2 regions of the Variovorax sp. GW821-FHT09D05 genome follow, and region 1 is predicted to be linked to the other one. Evidence: predicted binding sites of a transcription regulator. Region 1 holds the regulator's gene; the other holds the start of a gene.
What was found. The regulator sigma-54, encoded in region 1, starts transcription at its own class of promoters, with help from an activator protein. The targets are predictions, from matches to a motif close to TGGCANGNAANCTGCTTT.
Positions count from the first base shown of each region.

Region 2: the regulator sigma-54 is predicted to act here: its motif matches at 1,810-1,827, upstream of glnA (type I glutamate--ammonia ligase).

Region 1 covers NZ_JBWKOZ010000007.1:425,305-432,981, forward strand. Annotated here, with positions in the region: gene AC07O3_RS21215 (YceI family protein) at 1-147, shown strand, start outside; gene AC07O3_RS21220 (LysE family translocator) at 167-814, shown strand; gene AC07O3_RS21225 (phospholipase D family protein) at 822-2,429, opposite strand; gene rpoN (RNA polymerase factor sigma-54) at 2,440-4,041, opposite strand; gene lptB (LPS export ABC transporter ATP-binding protein) at 4,059-4,853, opposite strand; gene lptA (lipopolysaccharide transport periplasmic protein LptA) at 4,850-5,563, opposite strand; gene AC07O3_RS21245 (thiol:disulfide interchange protein DsbA/DsbL) at 5,706-6,353, opposite strand; gene AC07O3_RS21250 (SPOR domain-containing protein) at 6,496-7,260, opposite strand; gene argS (arginine--tRNA ligase) at 7,272-7,677, opposite strand, start outside.
Region 2 covers NZ_JBWKOZ010000009.1:172,434-180,110, reverse strand. Annotated here, with positions in the region: gene AC07O3_RS24420 (EI24 domain-containing protein) at 39-929, shown strand; gene AC07O3_RS24415 (competence/damage-inducible protein A) at 926-1,726, shown strand; gene glnA (type I glutamate--ammonia ligase) at 1,873-3,288, shown strand; gene AC07O3_RS24405 (hypothetical protein) at 3,442-3,951, shown strand; gene glnL (nitrogen regulation protein NR(II)) at 3,954-5,033, shown strand; gene ntrC (nitrogen regulation protein NR(I)) at 5,061-6,593, shown strand; gene AC07O3_RS24390 (patatin-like phospholipase family protein) at 6,784-7,677, shown strand, end outside.

The DNA.
Region 1 (7,677 bases):
AGCCCGCTGATCAACCGCCAGGTGTGCGGCGGCGACTTCGAGACGACCGTGGAGCGCAGCGACTGGGGCATCACCTGGGGGCTGAACTTCGGCTTCGAGAACAAGGTGAAGCTGCTGGTGCAGGTCGAAGCGGTCAACGTGCAGTGACACCGGAGAAGGCAAGGCCATGATGGACACCACCCTTTCGCTGCTCGGCATCGCCGGCGCCATGACTGTGGGCGCGATGAGCCCTGGCCCCAGTTTCGTGATGGTGGCGCGCACCGCAGTGACCTCGCGCACCGACGGACTGGCCGCAGCGCTGGGCATGGGTGCCGGCGGGCTGGTCTTCGCGATTGCCGCGCTGGCCGGGCTGCAGGCGGCGTTCCTGGCCGTGCCGGCGCTGTACGTGGCCATCAAGGGCCTGGGAGGCGCCTACCTCGTCTACCTGGGCTTTCGCATCTGGAGCGGCGCGCGGCAGCCGCTGGCCGTGGCGGCGCAGGAGACGGACGGGTCGCCGCGCCAGCAGGGCCGTAGCGGCCGCACCTTCCTGCTGGGCCTGGCCACGCAGGTCAGCAACCCGAAGACTGCCGTGGTCTACGCCAGCATCTTCGCGGCCTTCCTGCCGCGCGAGGTGCCGCTGGTGCTCGCACTGGCGGTGCCGGCGGTCATCTTCTGCATCGAGACGGGCTGGTACGCCATCGTGGCGCTGGCGCTTTCCTCGGCAGCGCCACGCTCGGCCTACCTGCGCTACAAGGTCTGGATCGACCGGGCCGCCGGCGGCGTGATGGGGCTGCTGGGCCTGCGGCTGATCTGGTCGGCCGTGCGCGGCAACTGAGCCGACGCTACAACAGGCTCTCCGGCGTCAGCGGCGCCAGCAGTTCGAGCATGGTCCGGTCCCAGAAGCCGGAGTCGGGCTCCTCGCTCAGCACAGTGAGCTTGCCGGCGTCGTCGCTGACCCATTCGATGCGCGACTCGTTGCTGCCCTCGGCAAAGCGCAGCCGGTAGGCGCCCTGCTGCTTGAGCACGTCGATGAGCTTGAGCGCCTGCTGCGCCATCTCGGGGCTGCGGATGAAGAGGCCGATCTCGGTGTTGTGCGTCTCCGAGCGCGGATCGAAATTCATCGAGCCGACGAAAAGAATGCGCCGGTCGATCACCGCCGACTTGGCGTGCAGCCTGCCTACCGAGGTGCCGAACAGGCCGAGCCGCACGCTGCGCCGGGTGCGCGTGGAGCTCAGTTCGTAGAGGTCGGCGCCGAGCTTGAGCATGTCGGGCCGGTAGCGGCGGTAGGCGGTGTGCACCAGCGGCTCGTCGGTGGCGGCCAGCGAATTGGTGACGACGCTGATCTTCACGTTGCGGCCGCGGATCTCGCGCATCACCTCCAGCCCCGAGGCGCCCGGAATGAGGTAGGGCGAGACGATGGTCACCTCGGAGCGCGCACGGCGCATCTGCTCGACCACGTTGTAGCGCACGCTGTCGACGTCCAGCAGCGGCACGCCGCCGTATGAGGCGGTCTTGCCGATCACGCGCTCGGGCGAATCGGCGTAGGCCTCTGCGGTGGCCCAGATCAGTCCGAGCTTGCCGGCGTTCAGGTCTTCCGCCATCGGGCTGTAGCCAAGCAGGTCGTTGGGCGCGGGCGGCGGCGGCGGTGGCGTGGTGTCGGGGCCGGTGGCGACATCGAAGCGCTTCTGCAGCTCCTCGCGCGACAGGTCGCTGGCCACCACCGACTGGATCGGCCGCACGTAGATGCTGTTCCAGTACTGGTCGAACAGGCTGCCCAGCCGCGGGATCAGCGCGCCGGTGACGAAGGTGTCGAGGTCTAGAAAGTTCTCGCCCGCCGTGCGCCTGAAATACTGGTTGCCGATGTTGCGCCCGCCCGCCACCGCCATCGCGCCGTCGGCAATGAACAGCTTGTTGTGCATGCGGCGGTTCACGCGGCTGAAGTCGAAGAGCGACGCGCTGAAGCGCTTCAGCAGGCTGCCGCGCCCGGCCGGGAACGGGTTGAACAGGCGCAGCTCCACGTTGGGCGTGGCGGCCAGGCCGAGCAGCAGCTCGTCTTCGCCGGAGGTGTAGAGGTCGTCCATCAGCAGCCGCACGCGCACGCCGCGCTGGGCGGCGTCGCGCAGGGTGCGCATCAGGTAGCGGCCGGTCTCGTCGTTCTCGATCTGGTAGTACTGCACGTCGAGCGTGCGCTGCGCGCGACGGGCCAGCTGGATACGGGTGTCGAAGGCGAAGTCGCCGCCGGGCATGAGGCGAAAGCCGCTCAGGTCGGGGTCGGGCTGCGAGGCCAGCGCGATCTTGCCGAGCGCGGTGTCGGCTGACACGGCCATGGCCTTGGTGGGCGGGCGCGGCGCCTCGTCGGGCAATGTGGCGCAGCCTGCGAACAGCAAGACCGCCGCCATGACGAAAACCCAATGCCCACAACGCGAAAGCGACGGCAGGCGACGGGTCATCGGTGGCTTTCTACAGGGCCTTGCGAAGGTTGGCGGGCGCGATGCGCAGCGCCTCGCGGTACTTGGCCACGGTGCGGCGCGCGCACTCGATGCCCTGCTCTTTCAGCATCTCTGAAATCTGGCTGTCCGACAGCGGCTTCTTGATGCTCTCGGAGCTGACGAACTGCTTGATCAGCGCGCGCACCGCGGTGCTCGACGCATTGCCGCCGGTCTCGGTGCCCAGCGCCGAGCCGAAGAAGTACTTGAGCTCGACCGTGCCGAAGGGCGTGGCCATGTACTTGGCGGTGGTCACGCGCGAGATGGTCGATTCGTGCAGGCCCAGCTCGTCGGCAATCTCGCGCAGCACCAGTGGACGCATCGCGAGTTCGCCGTGCACGAAGTAGCTCTTCTGCCGCTCGACGATAGCGTTGCTCACGCGCAGGATGGTGTCGAAGCGCTGCTGGATGTTCTTGATGAACCAGCGCGCCTCCTGCAGCCGCTGCGACAGCGCCTGGCTGCCTTCGCCCTTGTGCGACTTGAGTGCGCCGGCATAGATGTCGTGCACGCGCAGGCGCGGCATCACCTCGGGGTTCAGCATGACGCGGAACTTCACATTGGTGCCGCGGCCCGTCTTGGTGACGATCACGTCGGGAATGACGATGTTGCGCTCGACGTCGACGAAGCGCCGGCCCGGCTTCGGCTCGAGCCGCGCGATGATCTGCAACGCCGAGCGCACCAGCTCCTCGTTGCTGCGGGTGAGCGTGGCCAGGCGCTTGAAGTCGCGGCGCGCGAGCAGCTCCATTGGCTGCTTGCAGATGGCAATGGCGGTCTTGCGGACCAGTTCTTCCTCGTCGGTCTCGTCCTCGCGGGCCAGGGCGCGCAGCTGGATGCCCAGGCATTCGCCGAGGTCGCGCGCGCCGACGCCGGCGGGTTCCAGGCTTTGCAGCAGGCCGAGCGCCACCTGAAAGTGATGCACGAGGTCGTCGAACTGGTCGTTGTCGTCGCCGGCCAGGCCCGAGGCCAGTGCGGGCAGCGAGTCTTCTAGGTAGCCGTCGTCGTTGAGCGATTCGATGAGAAAGCGCAGCGCGGCGCTGTCGTTCTCGTTCAGGCGCAGGCTCAGCGCCTGGCGATGCAGGAAGGACTGCAGCGACTCCTGGCTGCGCGCGAGTTCGGTGGCGTCGGCACGTTCGTCGTCGCCGAGGTTGTTCTGGCGCGCGGGCGCATCGCTGCCCCATTCGCTGTCGTCGGGCGCCATGTCGACGGTGCCGTCGCCTTCCCAGTCGGGCTCGCGCTCGGTGATCTCGGCAGCGGGGCCGTCGGTGTCGGCCGTGGTGGTGGTGCTGGTTTCGGTGGAAGCAGTGGACGCGCTGGCGGCGGGCGAAGCGAAGTCGCTTTCGCCGTCGCCGCTATCGCCGCCGTCGTCGCGCGGCACCGGGGCATCGGCCGTGTCGAGCCCGAATTCCTCGCGCGCCGCTTCTTCAGCCGTGCGCTCGAGGAACGGGTTCTCGTCGAGCATCTGCTCCACCTCCTGGCTCAGTTCGAGCGTGGAGAGTTGAAGCAGCCTGATCGACTGCTGCAGCTGTGGCGTCAACGCCAGATGCTGCGAGACGCGAAGGGATAGCCCTTGCTTCATGGGAACCGCTCCCGCCCTTACATGCGGAAGTGTTCGCCCAAGTACACCCTGCGTACTTCGGCGTTGTCGACGATCTCCGAGGGTGTGCCTTGTGCCAGCACATGCCCGTCGCTGATGATGAAAGCGTGATCGCAGATGCCCAGCGTTTCACGCACGTTGTGGTCGGTGATGAGCACGCCGATGCCGCGCTCCTTCAGGAAACTGATGATCCGCTGGATCTCGATCACCGCGATCGGGTCGATGCCGGCGAAGGGCTCGTCCAGCAGGATGAAGCGCGGCTGCGTAGCCAGCGCACGCGCAATTTCGACGCGGCGGCGCTCGCCGCCCGACAGCGCGAGCGCGGGCGAATCGCGCAGGTGGTCGACGCGCAGGTCGGCCAGCAGCTCGGCCAGGCGCTCGTCCATGTGCTGCTTCGACAGCGGCGCCATCTTGCCGTTCTCGTCGGGCTCGCTCTGGAGCTCGAGCACGGCGCGCACGTTTTCCTCGACCGTGAGCTTGCGGAAGATCGAGGCTTCCTGCGGCAGGTAGCTCAGGCCCATGCGGGCGCGGCGGTGGATCGGCATGTGGGCGATGGGCTCGCCGTCGATGCTGATGTCGCCCGCGTCGGCGCGCACCAGGCCCACGATCATGTAGAACGAGGTGGTCTTGCCCGCGCCGTTCGGCCCGAGCAACCCGACGACTTCGCCCTTCTGCACGTCGAGCGAGACGTCTTTCACGACCGTGCGGCTGCCGTAGCTCTTCTTCAGGCCGCGCGCGATCAGGCGGCTGCCCGGTGCGCCGTTGGCGTCCTGCGTTCCTGCGGTTTCGATCACTTGCGGGTTTCTCCCTGGTCACTGAGCGTGGTGCTCTGGCGCAGGCCCTTGCCGGGTGCGGGCGTGGGCGCCGGCGGCGCCGCCTTCGCGCCGGCCGGAGCCGAGGCACCGGCTGCCGGTGCGGTGGCGGCCTTGGGGGTCAGGATGGTCTTGACGCGCCCGCCCGGGGTGGACGCGTTGACGGCGGTGTTCGGCGGCACGGTGGAACCGTTGACCGTGTAGGTGTCGTTGCTCTGGTCGTAGACGATCAGCGCGCCCTGGCTCTCGTCGTTCGGCGTAGCGCCGAGCAGGCGGCGCATGGTGGCGTTGCGGATGAACTTGACGTTGTCGGCGCGGCTGTCGTACTCGATGACTTCCGACTCGCCCTCGATCCACTCGTCGGGCGCATTGCGTTTCTGCTTGTAGTAGGCCCGCTTGCCCGGTGCCGCCGTGACCACGCCGTACTGGTAGCCCTCGGGGTCCTGGCGTACATCCATGCGTGCGCCGCGGATGATGATCGTGCCCTTCGTAACGAGCACGTTACCGGTGAACACGCTGGTCTGCTTCAGGTCGTCGTAGCGCATCGAGTCCGACTCGATGTTCATCGGCTTGGTGCGGTCGGCGGTTTCGGCCAGTGCGCCCGAGGCAAGGCCGGCCAGCAACAGCGCGCCGGCGGCCAGGCGGCCGATGCGACGAAGGAAGGGAGTGGTGGGGTGAGAGTGCAATGTCATAGAGGCACGAAACTTGCTCGGCATTGTATGCGGCTGATTGCGTCAGCCCCGCACGCACAGATGAAAAAGCCCGCCGATGCGGGCTTGACTTTCTTCCTGGAACACCGCGGAACCGGCTCCGCCGGACCGCGATCCTGGGGGGTCAGCCCTTCTTCGCTTCGCCGATCAGATAGTTCACGACCTGAAGCACTTTGGTCATGTTGCCGGCGGTTTCGCCATCCACATACCAGCGGCCGGCCACGGCCATTGCCGGCACGCCAGCCACCTTGTAGGCGTCGGTCATTTGCGAGGCGCGCTTGGCCTTGCTGGCCACGCCGAAGGAGGTGAAGACTTCCTTGAACTTGGCGCCGTCCAGGCCGTTGGCGGCGGCCCAGGCAATGATGTTGGCGTCGCCGTTCACGTTCTGGCGCTGCGCGTGGATCGCGTTGAACACCTTCGGCTGATATTCGTCGACCTTGCCCATCGCCTCGAGCGCGTAGTACAGGCGCTGCTTGGCTTCGACGTCGTTGCCCACGAAAGGCACGGGGATGCGGCGGAAGGCGACTTCCTTGGGCACCGTCTTGATCCAGGCTTCCAGCGCCGGCTCGAAGTCGTTGCAATGCGGGCAGTTGTACGAGAAGAACTCGACCACCTCGATCTTGCCGGCGGGCGCGTCGACCGGCACGCGCTTGTCGAGCACCAGGTACTCGGTGCCGGCCTTGGGCGCACGCGCCTGGGCGTGGGCCGGGTTGGCAGCCAGGGACAGCAGCCCGAGCGAAGTGGCGGCCAGCGAAAAGTCACGACGTTTCATTGAAAGAGCTCTCCAGTTGTTACGGCAGACTGAGCCGGCGCGCGGCGGGGAGTTCCCCCTCATCCGGCGCGCCCGAGGCAGTGGATGGTGGCGGCAAACGCCGCGCGGCGAAGCTTAGGGGCTATTTGTGTCGGCTGCCGGGTCAGCGCTGCACGCGAACCAGCGCCGAATCCATGCCGCCGCCGTCGAGCCGCTCCTTGAGGCGGTCGGCGTCGTCCTTCTTGTTGAAGGGGCCCGCGCGCACGCGGTAGACGGTGCGGCCCGCCTGCTCGCGCTCGGTGACCTTGGCCTCGACGCCCATCAGCGACAGCTTGGCGCGCTGGGCCTCGGCGTCGTCGGTGGTGCGGAAGGCGCCGGCCTGCACGAAGTACATGAACGGATCGGGGCCCGAACTGCTGCTGCCGGCATTGCTGTTGCTGCTCGGTGCGGCCGACGCGGTGGTCGTGCTGCCGGAGCTGGCGCCGCCGCCCGAGCGCGCCCGGGCCAGGTCGCCCAGCGGATCGTTCGACGGCGGCAGGGCATTGGCTTCGGCCGGCACCGGCGCAGGGCGCGGCGGCTTGGGCGCCACCACCACGGGCACCGGCGGTGCGGTCGTGGGCGGGGCGGTGGCAGGGGCCACGGCGGTGGTGGCCGGCTCGCCGGTGACGGGGTTGACCGGGCCGGTAGGTGCGGGCGCCGGCTTGGCAGCGCCTGCCTTGCCGGCCAGCGGCGCGTTCGGGTCCCAGTCGCGGTTCTTGCGGGCTTCGGCCTCGTCCTGCTCGGCGCCGCCGCGCTGCGTCTTGGTCACGAACGGGATCGGCACCTTGGTCACATAGACCGCGATGCCCAGCGCGACGCCCAGGCCGAGCACCAGCCCGATGATCAGGCCGATGACGATGTTGCCGCGTTGTCTGGTTGTCTTCTTCATGGTGAGGAGGTTCACATCTTGCTCGGCGCACTGACGCCGAGAATCGCGAGGCCATTGTGCAGCACCTGCGCGGTCGCGGCGACCAGCGCCAGGCGGGCCAGCTTGACCTTTTCGTCGTCGACCAGGATGCGCTCGGCGTCGTAGTAGCTGTGGTAGCTGGCGGCCAGCTCGCGCAGGTAGAACGTGACGTCGTGCGGGGCGAAGTCCTTCGACGCAGCCGTCAGCATGGCCGGGTACTTGGCCAGCAGCAGCATCAGCGCCTGGGCCGCCGGGCTTTCGAGCGGCGACAGGTCGACGTCCTTCAACGTGGCCGCGTCGCCGCCCCAGCCGGCCAGCACCGAGCAGATGCGCGCATGCGCGTACTGCACGTAATAAACCGGGTTGTCGTTGTTTTTCGTCACCGCGAGGTCGACGTCG
Region 2 (7,677 bases), on a different contig from region 1:
CCTGAACGGCTCGTCCGAGGCGTTATCCTCGCTGCTCAATGCGCCTGCTCCTCGACTCCTTCTGGCGCGCGGTCGCCTACTGCATGCTGCCGCGCGTGATCGTGCTGTCGCTGCTTCCTTTGGGGTTGATGGTGGTGCTGGCCGCGGGGCTCGGTTATTTCTACTGGGACTCCGCCGTGACCTGGACACGCGGCGCGCTCGACGCCTGGCCGCTGCTGTCGAGCTTCTGGGCCTGGATCGGCCGTCTTTTCTCGGGTGACGTCACTTTCGCGCTGGCGTCCCTGGTCGTGGTGTTCGCTGCCACGCCGCTGATCGTGGTGGTCTGCCTGCTGATCGTGGCCGGCTTCATGGCGCCTGCGCTGACCAAGCTCGTGGGCGAGCGGCGTTTTCCCTCGCTCGAGCAGAAAAAGGGCGCTTCGTTCTTCGGCAGCGTCGCGCGTTCGCTCGGCGTCACCATCCTGGCGCTGATCGCTCTTGTGGTGTCGATGCCGCTGTGGCTCATTCCGCCGCTGGTGCTGATCCTGCCGCCGCTGATCTGGGGCTGGCTCACCTATCGAGTGATGAGCTTCGATGCGTTGGCCGAGCACGCCAGTCCCGAGGAGCGCGCCGCGCTGCTGCGCGCGCACCGGCTGCCGCTGCTGTGCATCGGCGTGCTGTGCGGCTACCTGGGCGCGGCGCCCAGCATCGTCTGGGCATCGGGCCTGCTGTTCGCCGCCGCCTTCTTCGTGCTGGTGCCGATCGCCATCTGGATCTACACACTGGTCTTCGCCTTTTCGGCGCTCTGGTTCGCTCACTACTGCCTTGACGCGCTCGCGCGGCTGCGTGCCCAGCGCGCTGTGGCCGAGGCATCGGCCGCCAACGGCACAACACCGGCCCTCGAAGCCGAAGAGGCCAGCAAGGCCGCTCTTTCCCAATGGGGTTCACCATGACACGCGCATTCGGTCTCATCGTCGTCGGCGACGAGATCCTTTCCGGCAAGCGGGCCGACAAGCACATGGCCAAGGTCATCGAGTTGCTCGCCGCGCGCGGCCTGCAGCTGAGCTGGGCCGAATACGTGGGCGACGAGCCCGCGCGCATCACGGCCGCGCTGGCGCGCGCCTTCGCCTCGGGCGACATCGTCTTCTCGACCGGTGGCATTGGCGCCACGCCCGACGACCACACCCGCCAGTGCGCCGCCAAGGCGCTGGGCGTGCCGCTGGCGCTGCACCCCGAGGCCGAACTGCTGATCCGCGAGCGCATGCAGGACACCGCGCGTGAGCAGGGCGTGCCCTACGAGCCCGACCGGTCCGACAACGTGCACCGGCTCAACATGGGCGTGTTTCCGCAGGGCGCCGCGCTCATCTACAACCCGTACAACAAGATCCCCGGCTTCAGCGTCGGCGACGTGCACTTCGTGCCGGGCTTTCCCGTCATGGCCTGGCCGATGATCGAGTCCGTGCTCGACGGCCGTTACGCCGAACTGTTTACCCGCAATGCCGTCGCCGAGAAGTCGGTGATCGTTTTCGGTGCCATGGAAGCCACGCTGACGCCGCTCATGCAGGCCATCGAGGCCACCCACGCCGGCATCAAGGTGTTCAGCCTGCCGAGCGTCGATCACCCCGAATACGGCCGCCACATCGAGCTGGGCGTCAAGGGTGACCCCGGCCGGCTCGATGCCGCCTATGTCCAGCTGATCGAAGGGTTGCACACCTTTGATGCCAAGCTTGGTCCAGAATTGGTGCGTTAATGCTGAGCGCACCATTTTGGTGAAATTCCGCCTTCATTTGGGGTTTGCGGCGGCCACTAAAGCCTCATCGAGTGAGGTGACAATGGCACAGAAACTGCATCCCTCGTCCCTGTATTCCTAACCACCATCCAACTCAGGAGAAACTGATGGCAAAGACCGTCGCCGATGTACTCAAGCTCGTCAAGGAAAACGAGGTCAAGTTCGTCGACTTCCGCTTCACCGACACCCGTGGCAAAGAGCAGCACGTGACCGTGCCGGTCTCGGCTTTCGATGAAGACAAATTCACCTCGGGCCACGCATTCGACGGCTCGTCCATCGCTGGCTGGAAGGGGATCGAAGCTTCGGACATGCAGCTCATGCCCGACCCGAACACCGCCAACATCGACCCCTTCTTCGAAGAAACGACGCTGATCCTGACCTGCGACGTGATCGACCCCGCCGACGGCAAGGCCTACGAGCGCGATCCGCGTTCGCTCGCCAAGCGCGCCGAGGCGTACATGAAGGCTTCGGGCCTGGGTGACACCGCCTTCTTCGGTCCGGAACCCGAATTCTTCGTGTTCGACGGCGTCCGCTGGAAGAACGACATGTCGGGCTGCTTCGTGAAGATCGACTCCGAAGAAGCCTCGTGGAACACCGACAAGGAATACGAGCACGGCAACACCGGCCATCGTCCGGCAGTCAAGGGCGGCTATTTCCCGGTTCCCCCGGTCGACAGCTTCCAGGACATGCGCTCGGAAATGTGCCTGGTGCTCGAATCGCTCGGCATCCCGGTCGAAGTGCATCACCATGAAGTGGCCAACGCCGGCCAGATGGAACTCGGCACCAAGTTCAGCACGCTGGTCCAGCGCGCCGACTGGGTCCAGCTGCAGAAGTACGTGATCCACAACGTGGCCCACGCCTACGGCAAGACCGCCACCTTCATGCCCAAGCCCATCGTCGGCGACAACGGCTCCGGCATGCACGTGCACCAGTCGGTCTGGAAGGACGGCAAGAACCTGTTCGCCGGCGACGGCTATGCAGGTCTCTCGGACTTCGCGCTGCACTACATCGGCGGCATCATCAAGCACGCCCGTGCCCTGAATGCCATCACGAACCCCGGCACCAACAGCTACAAGCGCCTGGTGCCCGGCTTCGAAGCCCCGGTGAAGCTGGCCTACTCGGCCAAGAACCGCTCGGCCTCGATCCGCATCCCGTTCGTGGCCAACCCGAAGGGCCGCCGCGTCGAAGCGCGCTTCCCCGATCCGCTGATGAACCCGTACCTCGGCTTCGCTGCGCTGCTGATGGCCGGTCTCGACGGCGTGGAAAACAAGATCCATCCGGGCGAAGCCGCCAGCAAGGACCTGTACCACCTGCCGCCGGAAGAAGACGCGCTGATCCCGACCGTCTGCCACAGCCTCGACCAAGCCCTGGAATACCTGGACAAGGACCGTGCGTTCCTGACCAAGGGCGGCGTGTTCACCGATGCGTACATCGATGCGTACATCGATCTGAAGATGCAGGAAGTCACGCGCTTCCGCATGGCGACCCATCCGGTCGAGTTCGACATGTACTACTCGCTGTAATCGAGCGAAGTACAACCTCACCAATCCATTGGCGGGGATGTAATGAAAAAGGACGGCCACGGCCGTCCTTTTTCAATGGAGTGGAACATCTTGTCACTGGTGGCATCGAATTGCACGAAAATGCACCTTTGTCGCCGCCCTCCACCGATACACATGAAGACTGCTTCTCTCATTTTCCTGGCCGGTTCATTGATCGCGCTGCCGGCGCTCGCGCAGGAACGCGTCTGGCGTTGCGGCAACGAGTACACCAACAACGCCACCATCGCCCAGCAGAAGGGCTGCAAGGTCATGGAAGGCGGCAACGTCACGGTCGTGCAAGGCACCAAGTCTTCGGGCGGTGGCTCTGCGTCGTCCGGTGGCTCTTCCGCGGCGCGTGCGCCGGCGGGCAGCCCGCGTGTCGAAGGCGTCGACCAGCGTGCCCGTGACGGCGAGGCTCGCTCGGTGCTCGAGTCTGAGCTCAAGAAGGCCGAGGCACGCCAGGCCGAGCTGCAGAAGGAATACAACAACGGCGAGCCCGAGAAGCAGGGCAGCGAAGGCCGCAACTACCAGAAGTACCTGGACCGCGTCGCCGAAATGAAGGCTGAGCTGGCGCGCAACGAGAGTGACATCGCCGGCATCCGCCGCGAAATCGGCCGCCTGCCGAACAAGCAGCAGCCGCAGTAGTCATGGTGTTCGGGAAGAAGGCGACCGGCGCCAATCCGCGCTTCCAGTCCTTCGACCTGCTGTCCACGCTGATCGCGGTGGTCAACAGCAACGGCTCCGTGCTGTTCGCCAACGCAGGCCTCGAAGACGCACTGGGCACCTCGCGCCGCACGCTCGAAGGCTCGCAGTTCGGCGCGTGTTTTCATGAGCCGCAGGTGCTGCGTACGGCCATCGACGGTGCGAGCAGCAACGACTTTGCAACGCTGCGCTATGAGGCCTTCCTGCGCCGCGTCAACCACGAGCTGATGCCCGTGCAGGTCACGCTTGCGCAGGGCGACAAGAAGGGCGAGCTCATCATCGAGATGTCGCCGCTCGAGCAGCAGGTGCGGCAAGACCGCGAAGAGCGCCTCATCGACCAGGCGCAGGCCAACAAGGAACTCATCCGCAATCTCGCGCACGAGATCAAGAACCCGCTCGGCGGCATCCGAGGCGCGGCGCAGCTGCTGCAGATGGAGGTCGAGTCGCGCGACCTCATCGAATACACCCAGGTCATCATCCACGAGGCCGACCGGCTGCAGACGCTGGTCGACCGGCTATTGGCGCCGCACCGCCGTCCGCACGTGGTGGGCGACGTCAACATCCACGAGGTGTGCGAGCGCGTGCGCTCGGTCATCCTCGCGGAGTTTCCGCGCGACCTGCACATCGAGCGCGATTTCGACGTGTCCATTCCCGAGTTCCGCGGCGACCGCGAGCAGCTCATCCAGGCCACGCTCAACATCACGCACAACGCGGCGCAGGCGCTGACCGAGCGCCGCGCGGCAGGCGACGCGCAGATCACTTTCAAGACGCGCATAGCCCGTCAGGTGATCTTCAACAAGCAGTGGTATCGACTGGCACTGGAATTGCATGTAATCGACAATGGACCGGGTGTGCCGGACACGATCAAGGACCGCATCTTCTATCCGCTGGTATCGGGCAGGGAAGGCGGGACAGGGCTGGGATTGACGCTCGCGCAAACTTTTGTGCAACAGCATCACGGCGTGATCGAGTGCGACAGCGTCCCGGGCCGAACCGATTTCAAGATATTGATACCGCTGCCCTAGCGCAGCCACCGGCAACAGAGGAGATGCATGAAGCCGATCTGGATAGTTGATGACGACCAATCGATTCGCTTCGTGCTCGAGAAGGCTCTATTGCGCGAAGACCTGCCCACGCGCAGTTTCACGAACACGCGCGAGGTGCTGGCAGCACTCGAACAGGCCGCCGACGACGATCAGCAAGGTCCCCAGGTTCTGGTGAGCGACATCCGCATGCCCGGCGGTTCCGGGCTCGACCTGCTCGACAAGATCAAGGCCAAGCACCCCGGCCTGCCCGTCATCATCATGACGGCCTTCTCCGACCTCGACAGCGCCGTTTCGGCCTTCCAGGGCGGCGCTTTCGAATACCTGCCCAAGCCCTTCGACCTGCCGCGGGCGGTCGAACTCATCCGCCGTGCCGTCGATGAAAGCCAGCGCGAGGAAGTCGCCGAAGAACGCATGGTCGCGGCGCCCGAAATGCTCGGCCAGGCTCCTGCGATGCAGGACGTGTTCCGCGCCATCGGCCGGCTTTCGCAAAGCAACGTCACGGTGCTCATCACCGGCGAATCGGGCTCGGGCAAGGAACTGGTGGCGCGTGCGCTGCACAAGCACTCGCCGCGCGCCAACGGCCCCTTCGTTGCGATCAACACTGCGGCCATTCCCAAGGACCTGCTGGAGAGCGAACTCTTCGGCCACGAGCGCGGCGCCTTCACCGGTGCGCAAACCATGCGCCGCGGCCGCTTCGAGCAGGCCGAGGGCGGCACGCTGTTCCTCGACGAAATCGGTGACATGCCCTTCGACCTGCAGACGCGCCTGCTGCGCGTGCTGAGCGACGGCCATTTCTACCGCGTGGGCGGCCACAACTCGGTCAAGGCCAACGTGCGCGTCATCGCAGCCACCCACCAGGACCTGGAGCAGCGCGTCAAGCTCGGCGGCTTCCGCGAAGACTTGTTCCACCGCCTCAACGTGATTCGCCTGCGCCTGCCGGCACTGCGCGAACGCGGTGAAGACGTGCCCGCGCTCACGCGCCACTTCCTGCAGGTGAGCGCGCGTCAGCTGGGCGTCGAGCCCAAGCGCATTTCGGATGCAGCGCTGGCCAAGCTCGCGGCCTTCGGCTTCCCGGGCAACGTGCGCCAGCTCGAGAACATCTGCCACTGGCTGACCGTGATGGCGCCGGCCCAGCTGATCGAAGCGAAGGACCTGCCGCCCGAGGTGATGGCCGTCGGTGCAGGCGCTGAGACTCTCCACGCGTCCGAAGCCGCGACCGTCGCGCCGACCGCAGCGGCCCAGCCCGTGGCGTCGCTGCCAGTTGCAGGCAGCGAATCGGCGCCCGCGCACGCCGTCTCCGAGCCCGCCGAAGCCCACGCGGGCGTGAGCAGCTGGGAAAGCGGCCTGGAGCACGAAGCCCAGGCCTTGCTCGCGGCCGGCCGCACCGATGTGTGGGATGTGCTCTCGCGCCGCTTCGAGTCGAGGCTGATCCTTACAGCCCTGGCCAACACGCGCGGCCGCCGCATCGAGGCCGCGCAGAAACTGGGCATCGGGCGCAACACCATCACCCGGAAGATCCAGGAACTCGGCATCGAATAAAAAAGGCCCCTTGGGGCCTTTTTTATTATCGGCTGGACTTATCCAGCCAGCCGTACCGGTGCAGAAGATCGCCCATCCCTCGTTCAAGTGATGCGCTGCTCCACCAATTGACTCACATTCCGGCCTGAGACCAAGGAGCATCCGGGCCCGCGCGCCGCGGGTACCGTCCACTCAAGCAAGGAGCGTAGCCATGTCTTTCAAGATTCTCTGCTGCGACGGCGGCGGTATCCGCGGCGTCATCACGGCGATGCTGATCCAGGACCTGGACAAGAGTTTCGGCATCGTCGCAAGTGCGAATGGTTTCGCCGGCACGTCAACCGGCGGCCTGATCTCGCTGGGCCTGGTGAACAACGTGAGCATCGACAAGATCGTCAGCGTCTACCAGAACGATGGCTCCACCATCTTCAAGCCCAACGGCTGGCTGCTGGACGCGCAAGCCAAGCAGCAGGACCGGGCACCGGCGCAGTCGACAGAAGACCTGCTGGGCAGCGGTCCGGGCATCTTCAAGTGCCAGTACGTCAACACCGGCTTGCAATCAGTCGCCCAGCAGCTGGTGGGTAGCGGCGGTGCGCTGTCCTCGGCGAGCCGCTTCGTGGCCGTCAACTCCGCGCGGCTGTGGGATGCGAACCAGAACAGCTGGGCGCCGTGCACCATCTCCAACGGCCAGAGCAACGCCTACCGCGGCATCAGCATGGTGGACGCCGCGCTGGCCACCTCGGCCGCGCCAACGTACTTCCCGCCGTACCAGATGGGCGACTTCGGCTACTTCGCCGACGGCGGCACCTTCGCCAACAACCCCTCGATGACGGCGATCGTGGAAGCGATCTACCAGGGCTACGCCACCGCCCCGTCGGACATCGTGATGCTGTCGCTGGGCACCGGCGTCAATCCGGTGGGTGTGCCGCCCAGTTCCGTTTCCAATCCGCTGGACTGGGGCGTCACGCATTGGCTGTGGCCGTTCAGCGACGGCGTGGTGCCGGCTACTGCGCTGCTCAACCTCACCATGGATGCCACCGCGGAGTTGGCGGCGACCCAGGCCGGCCAGCTGCTCGGCAGCAACTACATGCGCGGCAACGTGCCGCTG